3 regions of the Saccharopolyspora sp. NPDC045839 genome follow, and region 2 is predicted to be linked to each of the others. Evidence: riboswitches for the same ligand, from Rfam matches in the RefSeq annotation. Region 2 holds a riboswitch; each other region holds the start of a gene.
The links. A riboswitch is a leader RNA that binds a small molecule or an ion and turns the genes downstream of it on or off. The one in region 2 is predicted to bind thiamine pyrophosphate.
Positions count from the first base shown of each region.

Region 1: linked by a shared signal. The riboswitch ahead of thiO (glycine oxidase ThiO) and the one ahead of thiD (bifunctional hydroxymethylpyrimidine kinase/phosphomethylpyrimidine kinase) in region 2 are both predicted to bind thiamine pyrophosphate.
Region 3: linked by a shared signal. The riboswitch ahead of thiC (phosphomethylpyrimidine synthase ThiC) and the one ahead of thiD (bifunctional hydroxymethylpyrimidine kinase/phosphomethylpyrimidine kinase) in region 2 are both predicted to bind thiamine pyrophosphate.

Region 1 is NZ_JBWKKH010000010.1:144,194-148,239, reverse strand. Features, by position in the region: gene AC07EQ_RS16870 (S1 family peptidase) at 1-599, shown strand, start outside; gene thiE (thiamine phosphate synthase) at 654-1,325, opposite strand; TPP riboswitch at 1,669-1,774, shown strand; partial or broken gene thiO (glycine oxidase ThiO) at 1,762-2,892, shown strand; gene thiS (sulfur carrier protein ThiS) at 2,880-3,080, shown strand; gene thiG (thiazole synthase) at 3,173-3,937, shown strand; gene AC07EQ_RS16845 (DUF3995 domain-containing protein) at 3,959-4,046, opposite strand, start outside.
Region 2 is NZ_JBWKKH010000008.1:271,340-275,385, reverse strand. Features, by position in the region: gene AC07EQ_RS14785 (AMP-binding protein) at 1-124, opposite strand, end outside; gene AC07EQ_RS14780 (hypothetical protein) at 246-443, opposite strand; gene AC07EQ_RS14775 (hypothetical protein) at 688-1,428, opposite strand; gene AC07EQ_RS14770 (hypothetical protein) at 1,534-1,905, shown strand; TPP riboswitch at 2,029-2,123, shown strand; gene thiD (bifunctional hydroxymethylpyrimidine kinase/phosphomethylpyrimidine kinase) at 2,111-2,908, shown strand; gene tenA (thiaminase II) at 3,176-3,886, shown strand.
Region 3 is NZ_JBWKKH010000010.1:135,691-139,736, reverse strand. Features, by position in the region: gene thiC (phosphomethylpyrimidine synthase ThiC) at 1-1,513, opposite strand, end outside; TPP riboswitch at 1,501-1,622, opposite strand; gene AC07EQ_RS16820 (Uma2 family endonuclease) at 1,709-2,365, shown strand; gene AC07EQ_RS16815 (peptide deformylase) at 2,369-2,950, opposite strand; gene AC07EQ_RS16810 (DUF3263 domain-containing protein) at 3,123-3,572, shown strand; gene AC07EQ_RS16805 (LytR C-terminal domain-containing protein) at 3,572-4,046, shown strand, end outside.

The sequences.
Region 1 (4,046 bases), on a different contig from region 2:
CGGATGCGGTGCGCGTCACCGAATCGCTGGAGAACCCCCGCACCTACGCCGATGTCATCGGCGGCAACGCCTACTACATCGGCAGTGGCTCCCGCTGCTCCGTCGGATTCTCGGTGCAGGGCGGATTCGTGACCGCCGGGCACTGCGGCAACGTCGGCGACTCCACCTCGCAGCCCACCGGCCGGTTCGAGGGCTCGGAGTTCCCGGGCAACGACTACGGCTGGGTCCGGGTCGGCTCCGCCGACACCCCGCGCCCGCTGGTGAACCGGTACGACGGCAGCACCGTCGGCGTCGCGGGCTCCACCGAGTCCGCCGTGGGCGCGTCCATCTGCCGCTCCGGCTCCACCACTGGCTGGCACTGCGGTTCGGTGCAGGCCAAGAACCAGACCGTGCAGTACCCGCAGGGCACGGTGACCGGCCTGACCCGCACCAACGTCTGCGCCGAGCCCGGCGACTCGGGCGGCTCCTGGCTGTCCGGTAGCCAGGCCCAGGGCGTGACCTCCGGCGGTTCGGGCAACTGCAGCTCCGGCGGCACGACCTACTTCCAGCCGGTGAACGAGATCCTGCAGGCCTACGGCTTGACCCTGCTCACCCAGTAAGCGCCACCAGACCGGCCCCCGGCACCCGGCCGGGGGCTGCGTCGCGTCCGAGCGTTACGGCAGGCGGTCGCGGAGCTCGCGGGCCGCGGCGCGCGGGTCCTCGGCCTCCGTGATCGCGCGGACCACGACGACCCGCTCCGCGCCGGCCTTGAGGGCCTGGTCCAGGTTGTCCGGGCCGATGCCGCCGATCGCGAACCACGGCCTGCCGTGGCCGCGGTGCTCCGCGGCGTGCTCCACCAGCTCCAGCCCGGCCGCCGAGCGGCCCGGCTTGGTCGGCGTCGTCCACACCGGGCCGGTGCAGAAGTAGTCCACGCCGGGCTCGATCGCGGCGGCGTCCGCCTGCACCACGTCGTGCGTCGACCGGCCGATCGCGACGTGCTCGCCGACGATGCGCCGGGCGATCTCCACCGGCAGGTCGTCCTGCCCGAGGTGCAGGATGTCGGCCTCGGCGGCCATCGCGACATCGGCGCGGTCGTTGACCGCGAGCAGCGCGCCGTGCCGCAGGCACGCCTCGGCCAGCACCTCCAGCGCCGCCAGCTCGTGGCGGGCCTCCAGCGGGGCGCCGTTCGGGTTCTTGTCCCGCAGCTGGATGATGTCGACGCCGCCGGCCAAGGCGGCGTCCGCGAACTCCGCGAGATCACCGCGCTCGGCGCGCGCGTCGGTGCACAGGTACAGCCGCGCCTCGTCGAGGCGAGCGCGGATGCCGAAGCCGTCCAATCCAGGCATGCCCCACAGGGTAGCCTCCCGCGACGCCGCCGCCGGACCGCGTGAACGCGGGCACGGGCGCGCGTTCCCATTCGGCGCCCGAAATTTGTGAAAGTTGCTCGACCGCCTGTCTTTGAAGCGGCGCCAGCCGCTTAGCCCACCCTCGCAACTCGCACCGCCGCGGGTTCTCAGGCGTCGTCTGGCGAGGACAGCCCCAGCGCCGCGTATTGGTCATACGCAAGTCGGGGCTCCCACAGTCCAGGCGGCGACAGCAATTCCCGCAGGGGGGCCGCTACCTGCACCGCTACGCAAAGTGAGTTCAAGACAGGTAACGACGTGGCGATCCTCGACGGGTACGGTGGTTGCTGGTGAGCACGGGAGCCCGGGTGCCGGGCTGAGAGGGGGCGTTGGCCCCGACCGTCGAACCTGATCCGGGTCATGCCGGCGCAGGGAGCGTGGAGTGTCTGAAGAACGGAACAAACGCGTCGTCGTCGTGGGCGGCGGCGTGATCGGCATGTCCGTGGCGTGGCGCGCAGCCGCCGCCGGGCATCGCGTGCAACTCGTCGACGCCGAACCGGCGTCCGGGGCGTCGAACGTGGCCGGCGGGATGCTGGCGCCACTCGCCGAGGCGTGGCCCGGCGAAGAGGAACTGCTGGAACTGGGCGCGGCATCGCTGCGGCTCTGGCCCGAGTTCGCCGACGAACTCGCCCGGGCCTCGGGCCTGCCTTCGGGGCTGCGCCGCGAGGGAACCCTGGTCGTGGGCGTCGACAGCGCGGACCGCGCGGAGCTCGACAACCTGGTCGACTACCTCGCGCGGCTCGGCCGCGCCGTCACCCGCCTGACCGGCCGGGAGGTGCGGCGGCTCGAACCGTCGCTGGGTCCGGCGGTGCGCGGCGGGCTCGAAGTGCCGGGCGATCTAGCGGTCGACAACCGCCTCGCGCTGGCCGCGTTGCGCGCGGCCGCGACCGCGGCGGGCGTCGAGTTCGTCGCGGCGAACGCGAAGAACGTCCGGCCCGGCGCGGTGGAGCTCGAAGATTCCACTGTGGACTGCGATGTCGCGGTGATCTCGGCGGGCGTGCATTCGGGCGCGCTGCATCCCGCGCTGCGGGACCGGATTCGGCCGGTGAAGGGCGAAATCCTCCGCCTGCGCGCGCGAACCACGGCGCTGCCGCCGCCGAGCCGCACGATCCGCGGCCCGGTGCGCGGCCGGCAGACCTACCTGGTGCCGCGCGACGACGGCGGCCTGGTGCTCGGCGCCACCCAGTACGAGGTGGGGTTCGACACCGAGGTCACCGTGGGCGGGGTGCGGGACCTGATCGCCGACGCCGAGCGGCTGATGCCGGGCATCGCCGAATACCGGCTGGTCGAGGCCGCGGCCGGGCTGCGCCCGAGCACCGACGACAACCTGCCGGTGCTCGGCTGGCTGGAACCCGGTGTCCTGGCGGCCACCGGGCACCACCGCGGCGGCTTCCTGCTCGCCCCGGTGACGGTCGAGGCGGTGCTCGCGCTGCTGCGCGACGAGGAGCCCGCCGTCGAGATCAAGGCCGCCGATCCGAGCCGATGGGGAGGACAGCAGTGCACGTCGTGATCAACGGGGAGACCCGGCAGGTCGCCGCCGACGCAACGCTCGCGGCGGTGCTGCGGGAGTTCGGGGTGCCCGAGCGTGGCGTGGCCGTGGCGCTGGACGGCGCCGTGGTGCCGCGCGCCCTGTGGCCGGGCACCGCGCTGCGCCCCGATGCCGCGATCGAGGTCCTCACCGCAGTGCAGGGCGGCTGACGCCCCCTCCGGCCCGAACCCCCTTGCGGGGCAACAGAAGCACACCGGATCCCGTGCTACCCGGATTCGGTGGACCCGTTGTTAGGAGAGTCATGGACGACCCGTTGGTGATCGCCGGCCGCGAGTTCGGTTCGCGGCTGATCACCGGGACCGGAGGGGCGACGAACCTCGCGGTCCTGGAGCGCGCGCTGATCGCGTCCGGAACCGAGCTGACGACCGTGGCGATGCGCCGCGCCGACGCCGGCGGCGGCACCGGGGTGCTCGACCTGCTGCGCAAGCTCGGCATCGAAGCGCTGCCGAACACGGCGGGCTGCCGGACCGCGGCGGAGGCCGTGCTGACCGCGCAGCTGGCGCGGGAGGCGCTGGATACGAACTGGGTCAAGCTGGAGGTCGTCGCCGACGAGGACACCCTGCTGCCCGACCCGGTGGAGCTGCTCGACGCCGCGGAACAACTGGTCGACCAGGGCTTCGTGGTGCTGGCCTACACCAACGACGACCCGGTGCTGGCGCTGAAGCTGGAGGAGACCGGCTGCGCCGCGGTGATGCCGCTCGGCTCGCCGATCGGCACCGGCCTGGGCATCCGGAACCCGCACAACATCGAGATGATCGTCTCCCGCGCGTCGGTGCCGATCGTGCTGGACGCGGGCATCGGCACGGCCTCGGACGCGGCGCTGGCGATGGAGCTCGGCTGCTCGGCGGTGCTGCTGGCCACGGCGGTCACCCGGGCCCAGGACCCGGAGCGCATGGCGGCCGCGATGCGGGCGGCGGTCGAGGGCGGCCGCCTCGCGGCCCTGGCGGGCCGGATCCCCAAGCGCTTCTGGGCGCAGGCATCCAGCCCCGGCCGTCCCCTGGAGTGAGCCGACCGCCCCGACGAGTCCTCAGCGGACCGTCGGGGCCGGGCGGTCCCTGCCCAGCCGCCAGCCGGCCAACGTCCAGCACACGCCCCAGAGCAGGAAGAACGGCGAC
Region 2 (4,046 bases):
CCCGCAGCAGCTTGTCCGGCCGGAGCGGGCTGATCACCCCCTGCTTTGCCAGGACGAACGCCGTGTGCAGGCCGGACGTTCCGCGCCCGAGGAGCGCGGCTGATCGTTGCCAGAACGTGCTCACGAGTCACCTCTCGGTCGCCAGGTTACCGGGAGTAGATAATGCCGTGAGCGGACAGCGCGGGGAAGGCCGAGATCACGAGAGCGGGGGCGGACCGTCGCCCGCCCCCGCTCTCGATGGGTGTTCACTCGAGGGTGGCGGCCTGCACGATCGCGTCGCGCAAGGCTGCTCTCAGTCTGCCGACCTCCAGCGGCGACAGCACCGCGGTCTCGCCCGGCGGGGTGATCAGCACGATGTTCCCCTGGTTGACGAACACCGACATGTCCCGACGTCTGCCGGCGACATCGCGGCAGCTCACATGCCACTGCTTGGTGGGCTCCACGATCCCTAGCCTCCCTGTTGCAGTTCGCGCGCTCTGCCTCCAGCGCGCGGTGTTGATCGAGGGACGCAGTTCGGTATGAACCGTGACGGTATATGCCCAAATCAGTCGCGGGAGTGGTTCAGGGCACATCTCCATCGGGCGGCCTGGAAACTCCGAGTGATCATTCACTTGAACGGCGGTTCCCGGAAAAGCAGAAGTCCGCAGCTCCGTTCGAAGCTGCGGACGTGACTTGGCGGGCTGGGGCTCAGACCGGGCGGACCACCAGGCCGTTGGCCTCGGCGGTGAAGGTGACCGCCGCTTCTTCGAAGTCGGCGATCGGCAGTTCGTCGCGGACCAGCCGGTGCGGCGCGTCGAAGGCCTCCACGCGGATCTCGCCGGTGCTCAGCGTGCGCTCCGGGAAGTCCACGCCGCCGACCTTGACCTCCAGCTCGCTGCCCTGCACCGCGATGGTCAACCAACCGCCGGGCACCGTCAGCTGCTCGCCGTCGTAGGTCAGGGTGAGCCGGCTGGCGGCGGGGTCCTCGGAGCGGACGGCGACGTGCGAGATCGCGACGTCGCGGTGGCCCGAGTCGCCGGCCAGGGCGATCACGTCCCGCGTGACCTCCTCGGCCGGGCCGTCGCCCGGCTTCGGCGTGAGCACCGGGGCGCGCAGCTCGGCGGCCACCCGGTAGGGCTGCCACGACCCGGCGCCGATCAGGTTGACCACCGCGGTGACGTCGACGTCGGCCAGCAGCCGGGTGCTGCCCGGAGCCGGCGTCACCTCGACGGCGGCGACGTCGCGCCGGTTCAGCAGCTCGCGCAGCGCCTTCGCGCGCTGCCTGCTGTTGCGGTCGAATCCGCGGGTGATCGCCACCGTCCCCGAACCGGCGGCCGCCACGGCGGCTTCGGTCAGGTCCGCCAGCGGGGCCCAGATCCGGGCGGGATCCTCCGGCCGGGGTTGCCGGCGGGAACGGGCGAAGCTCGGGGCATCGGTCGTGGTTTCCATCATCAACCACTTTAGTCCGCGATGAAGGGTCCCCTTGCCCGCCGGTGGGTGCCTTCTCGATGTGAATTCGATCGCTGTGCCGATTCCGCCCAGGTTCGGGTTCGGGTGGGCCGATCGGAGCAGGCGGACGGCTCGGCGATCGGAGTGGTCCGGCCGCCGAACGGTCTTGTCGCGCGGCGCACCTGGGGCAATGCTGGGGCGATCATCGAGGGGGGCGGGATGACCGAGGTGCACTTCCCCGAACTCGGGCGCAGGCGGGCCGGTCGCGATCCGGCGCGCGGCGTGCTGGTGTGCTGGCTGGTCGCGGACGGCAGCCGGGTGCGGGTGGGCGACCGGTTGGCGGAGATCCGGATGGGCGGCGATTGCTGCGGCCGGACGGTCGGCTGGGTTTCCGCGCTGGCCACCGGCACGCTGTGGCACCAGGTGCGACCCGGCGAGGTGCTCACCGCCGGCGTGGTGGTGGGCCTGATCGACTGAGGCTGCGGCAGGGCGGGCTCTTGCGTTTCGAAGCGCCGGAGGTGCTTGGCACCGCCACGCGGAACGAGTTCGGAAACAGCAAGGTGGGCGTGGTCGTGAGCCGGGCCCGGTTGTTAGGTTGGTGGCAGTGACGCGGGGTGCCCGGCTGCCGGGCTGAGAACAGACCCGTTGAACCTGACCTAGCTCGTACTAGCGGAGGGACGTCATGGTTCCCAATGTGCTGACCATCGCCGGCACCGACCCCAGCGGCGGAGCAGGCGTGCAGGCCGACCTGAAGACCTTCTCGGCGCACGGCGCCTACGGCATGTCCGTGATCACCGCGCTGGTCGCGCAGACCACCACCGGGGTTTCCGAGGTCCACGAGGTGCCGCCGGAGTTCATCACCGCGCAGCTGGTCACGCTGCTCGACGACGTGCGGGTGGACGCGGTCAAGATCGGCATGCTGGCCAACGCCGAGGTGATCCGCGCGGTGGTCGAGGTGCTCGACCGCTACGCGCCGCCGCACGTCGTGCTGGACCCGGTGATGGTCGCCAAGAGCGGGGACCGGCTGCTCGCCCCGGAAGCGGTCGGCGCGCTGCGCGAGGAGCTGCTGCCGCGGGTGGACCTGATCACCCCGAACCTGCCGGAGGCCGCGGACCTGCTGGGCGAGCCGGAGCTCACCGACCCCGCCGACATGCCCGCGCAGGCCGAGCGGCTGGCCGGGCTGGGGGCGAAGCAGGTGCTGCTCAAGGGCGGTCACCTCGACGGCGGGACCAGCGTGGACCTGCTGTACGGCGACGGGATCGCCGAGTTCCTCTCCAGCGAGCGGGTCGCGACCACCAACGACCACGGCACCGGCTGCACGCTGTCGGCCGCGATCGCCGCGCTGCGGCCGCAGCGCGGCGACTGGCTCGAAGCGGTGCGCGAGGCCAAGGAGTACCTGACGGAGGCCCTGCGCGCCTCCGACCGGCTCGACGTGGGCCACGGCCACGGCCCGGTCCACCACTTCCACCACTGGTGGTGACCTTTCGGGATTCCAAGCTCGTTTTGCGTGGCGGTGCACGTAGCGGAACCTCAGACGCCGTCTGGACTGTGGGATCCCCGACTTATGTATGACCAATACACGGCATCGGGGCTGTCCTCGCCAGACGACGTCTGAGAACCCGCGGCGGTGCCGGTTGCGTAGGTGGGCTAAGCGGCTTCGTCGCTTAAGAACAAGAGCCAAAACCGACTTCCCGAACACCTGCAGAGCCCTGAGCACAAGGGCTTCCACACGCTACGAGAGGTTCTGATGAGCAAGCTGCCCGCTCCGCCCGCCGACGGTTTCTGCGCCAAGGCGTGGGCGCACACCGCCGATCTGCAGCAGGCGATCGTCGAGCACCCGTTCAACGCCGCGCTGACCGACGGCACCCTGGACCGCGACCGCTTCGCGTTCTACATCGTGCAGGACGCGCGCTACCTGGTCGGTTTCGCGCAGGCGCTGGCCGCCGCCGCGACGCGCGCCGACAACGCCGAGGACGCCGCGTTCCTCGCCGGCGCCTCGCAGGGCGCGCTGGTCGAGGAGCGCCGGTTGCACGCCGGGTACGTCGCCGAGTTCGGCCTGTCCGACGCCGAGATCGCCGGGATCGGCACGTCCCCGTCCTGCCTGGCCTACACCTCGTTCCTGCGCGCGAACGCGCTGACCGAGGCGTATCCGGTGCTGCTGGCGGCGATCCTGCCGTGCTTCTGGGTGTACCAGCACGTCGGCACCGCGATCCTGGAGGCCACCGGAGGCGCCGAGGGCCACCCGTACCGGGCGTGGATCCAGACCTACGCCGACGACGAGTTCGCCGCGGCCGTGCTGACCGCCCGCGGCCTCACCGACCGGGTCGCCGAGGCCGCGGACGAAGAGACCCGGCAGCGGATGCTCGAAGCGTTCACCCGGGCAACCGAGTACGAGTGGCTGTTCTGGAACAGCGCCTGGATCAAGGAGGAATGGCCCACCGCGCGCTTCCTCGGCTGAGGATTTCCCGGCTCGTCCGCGCCGCGGCGCAAGTCGTGCGGGCGGACCGGGCGGCAGCGGGCCGGCGGGCGAAACCCGTTGCGAGGCGGGAAGAATCCACGCCGAATCGATGTGACCGGGCGCACATGTTGCACCGCTAACGTATCGTGCGGTGCAGCGA
Region 3 (4,046 bases), on a different contig from region 2:
TCATCGAGCAGAACTTCGGCCCGCACATGGAGCAGAAGTGCGCCGTCTTGGCCGGTTCGGCGGGCAGCGTCTCGTCGTGGAAGGCCCGCGCGGTGTCCGGGTCCAGCGAGAGGTTGAACTGGTCGGTCCAGCGGAACTCGAACCGCGCCTTGGACAGCGCGTCGTCCCGCTCCTGCGCCCGCGGGTGCCCCTTGGCCAGGTCGGCGGCGTGCGCGGCGATCTTGTAGGTGATCACGCCGGTCTTGACGTCGTCCCGGTTCGGCAGCCCCAGGTGCTCCTTGGGCGTGACGTAGCAGAGCATCGCGGTGCCTGCCTGGGCGATCATCGCCGCGCCGATCCCGGACGTGATGTGGTCGTAGGCGGGGGCGATGTCGGTGGTCAGCGGCCCGAGCGTGTAGAACGGCGCCTCGCCGCAGAGCTCTTCCTCCAGGCGCACGTTCTCGACGATCTTGTGCATCGGGACGTGGCCGGGGCCCTCGATCATCACCTGCACGTCGTGCTCGCGGGCGATGTGCGTGAGCTCGCCGAGGGTCTCCAGTTCGGCGAACTGCGCGCGGTCGTTGGCGTCCGCGATGGAGCCCGGCCGCAGGCCGTCGCCGAGGGAGAACGTGACGTCGTAGTCGCGCAGGATCTCGCAGAGCTCGCTGAAGTGCGTGTAGAGGAAGCTCTCGCGGTGGTGCGCCAGGCACCACGCGGCCATGATCGAGCCGCCGCGGGACACGATGCCGGTGACCCGGTTCGCGGTCAGCGGCACGTAGCGCAGCAGCACGCCGGCGTGCACGGTCATGTAGTCCACGCCCTGCTCGCACTGCTCGATGACAGTGTCGCGGTAGATCTCCCAGGTCAGCGCGGCCGGATCGCCGTTGACCTTCTCCAGCGCCTGGTAGATCGGCACGGTGCCGATCGGCACCGGCGAGTTGCGCAGGATCCGCTCGCGGGTCTCGTGGATCCGCTTGCCGGTGGACAGGTCCATGACGGTGTCGCCGCCCCAGCGGGTCGCCCACACCATCTTCTCCACCTCCTCCTCGACCGAGGAGGTCACCGCGGAGTTGCCGATGTTGGCGTTGACCTTCACCAGGAACTTCTTGCCGATGATCATCGGCTCGCTCTCCGGATGGCAGCGGTTGGCCGGGATCACGGCCCGGCCCGCGGCCACCTCGTCGCGGACCAGCTCGGGCGACACGCCCTCGCGGACGGCGATGTACTCCATCTCCCGCGTGATCACGCCGGCCCTGGCCCAGCCGAGCTGGGTCCGGTGCTCCCGCCCGTCGGTCCACCCCGCCCGCATCCGATGAAGTCCACTATGGACGTCGACGATGGCGTTCTCGTCGGTGTACGGCCCGGAGGTGTCGTACACGTCGAGGTGCTCGCCGTTGGTCAACTCGATGCGGCGGAATGGCACTTGCAGGCCGGATTCGGTGTTCCGGAACACCTTTCGCGAGCCGCTGATCGGCCCGGTGGTGATCTGGGTTCCGCTTTCGGACGCGTTCGGACGCACGTCGGCCACTGCCATCCACTCCCTACGCCGGCATTACCCGGTCAGGTTCATGCGGTCGGCGGCCCCGGAGTTCTCCAGCCGCCCTCTCAGCCCGCTCTTGGTGCGAGCTCCCGCGGTGTTGATTTGTCGCTGCCCGAGGCTAGCCGGGAGACCGCGGCCTGCCAACCCCGATTCACCCCGATGACGGCAGGCTGGTTTGCCGTTAGGCTCATGACCAGGGCGATCGCGACGTTGTCAGGGGTGGTGAGTACGGTGCGTGATGACATCGATACAGGAGGTGATCGCGCTTTGACTGCTGCCCCGGCGCTCGAGCCCTCGACGTGGCACGAGCTGGTGGAAGCCTGGCGGAATGTGCAGCTGCCGGGCAAGGGCTGGCGCGCGGAGATCATCGAAGGAGTGATCGTGATGACGCCGCCGCCCGGAAAGCCGCACAACAAGGTCAATTCCCGTGTAATCAAGGCGTTGGCCCGGGTGATCCTGGATGAGTGGGAGTTGGCTACGGCGCTGGGGGTCGTGATCCCGGCAACCGGTGAAACCTACGAACCTGATCTCGCGGTGGTCTCACGTGAAGTGTTGGATGCAGATCCGCCGGGTGATCCTGTTGTAGCGGATCAACTGCTGCTCGCTGTCGAGATCACATCGTGGAGTAATGCCAAGACAGATCGGGAAACGAAGCTCAGGGGGTACGCACTTGGTGGTGTGCCGCTCTATCTCCTGATCGACCGATTCCGGTCTGGTGGGCCATCGGTATTGCTTTACTCCAACCCTGAGTCCGGCAGTTATCGAGAGATGTCCTGCGTGCCTTTCGGTAAACCTGTCGAGTTGCCCGATCCGTTCAACTTGACGCTTGAAACCGGGGATTTCTGAGGTTCAGTCTTCGTCTTCGGCGAAGGGGTCGCCGGATTCCGCCGGGTCCCAGGTCAGGCCCGGGATTCCCCAGCCGTTGCGGCGGACCATCTTCTTCGCCGCCCGCGCGTGGCGGCCCATCAGGCGGTCCAGGTAGAGGTGGCCGTCCAGGTGGTCGGTCTCGTGCTGCAGGCAGCGGGCGAAGAAACCCGTCCCCTCGACCTCGATCGGCTTTCCGTCCACATCGGACCCGGTGACCTTCGCCCGGCTCGCCCGGCCGGTCGGGTAGGACTCGCCGGGCACCGACAGGCAGCCCTCCCAGTCGTCGTCCGGATCCGGCATGGTCTGCGGGATCTCGGACGTGGTCAGCTCAGGGTTGACCACTACGCCGCGGTGCTGGACGCCCTCGTCGTCGGGGCAGTCGTAGACGAACACCCGCAGGTCGACGCCGATCTGGTTGGCCGCGAGCCCGACCCCGTTGGCGGCGGCCATCGTCTCGAACATGTCCTCGACGAGGGTGCGCAGCTCGTCGTCGAAGTGCTCCACCGGGCGGGTGGGGTTGTGCAGCACCGGGTCGCCGACGACGCAGATCGGGTGAACAGCCATGAGCGGGACTTTAGCGGTTTGGGCAGTCGGGGCGTCGGGGTGTTCCGGGCCCGGTACTCGCCGGTGTGATCCGCTCCCGCCGGGATTCCGGGCATGGTGTAATTGAGGAGGAATCACAGCTGTGTGATTCCAGCGAACGCGGGAAGTCCCGAATCGCGAGGCGAGGAGCCAGATGGACGCCGCCCAAATGCTGACCGCGCAGGAGATCGCTCGTCAGTGCGAGCAGCTGGCGCGCCTGCAACAGCGGAAGCCGGAATCCGATCCCGCACCCGGTCGGCGGTTGCGCCTCGCCGAGCCGATCACCCAGCCGATCGAGCGGATCGTCGAGCCGCCGCCGGTGCCGCCCCAGCCCTTACCGCCGGACGGCGAGCTCACCGTCCGGGAGCGGGGCATCCTGGCCTTCGAGTCGCAGTGGTGGAAGCGGGAAGGTGTGAAGAAGGAGCTCGCGGTCCGCGAGCTGTTCGACATGTCGCCCTCGCGGTACTACCAACTGCTGAACGCGTTGCTGGACAGTCCGGTCGCCGAGCGGGCAGACCCTATGCTGATCAAGCGGCTGCGCAAGGCACGGGCGGGACGGCAGCGCGCACGGGCCGCCCAACGACTGGGAATCGAGTTGCACTGATGGCTTCAGGGGAACCCACCGGACCGGCCAAGGCCAAGATCATCGGCTTCGGGCTGATCGGCGTCGGTGCGATCGCGGGCGTCATCGGCATCACCACGCTGGTTTCCGGCGGTAACACGTCGAACACGGCCCGACCGCTGCCCCCGGAACCGGGCAACAACCCGCCGGTCACCTCGCTGGCGCAGAACCCGCCCGCCGATTCCTCCGCGGTGCCGCCCGCCGGCACGACGCCGGTCGCACCGCCGGTCGCGCCGCCACCGGCCACACAGGACACTCCGCCGCCTGTGCCGCCGCAGGGCAACCAGAACCAGGACGTGCCGGTCGGTTCCGGCAACGCGACGGGCAAGATCCTGGTGCGCGTCTACAACAACAGCACGATCGGCGGGCTGGCACACCGCGCCGCGGAGGACTTCCGGGGCACCGGCTACGAGGTTCCGGAGGTCGGCAACTACTCGGCGGGGCGCATCCCCACCA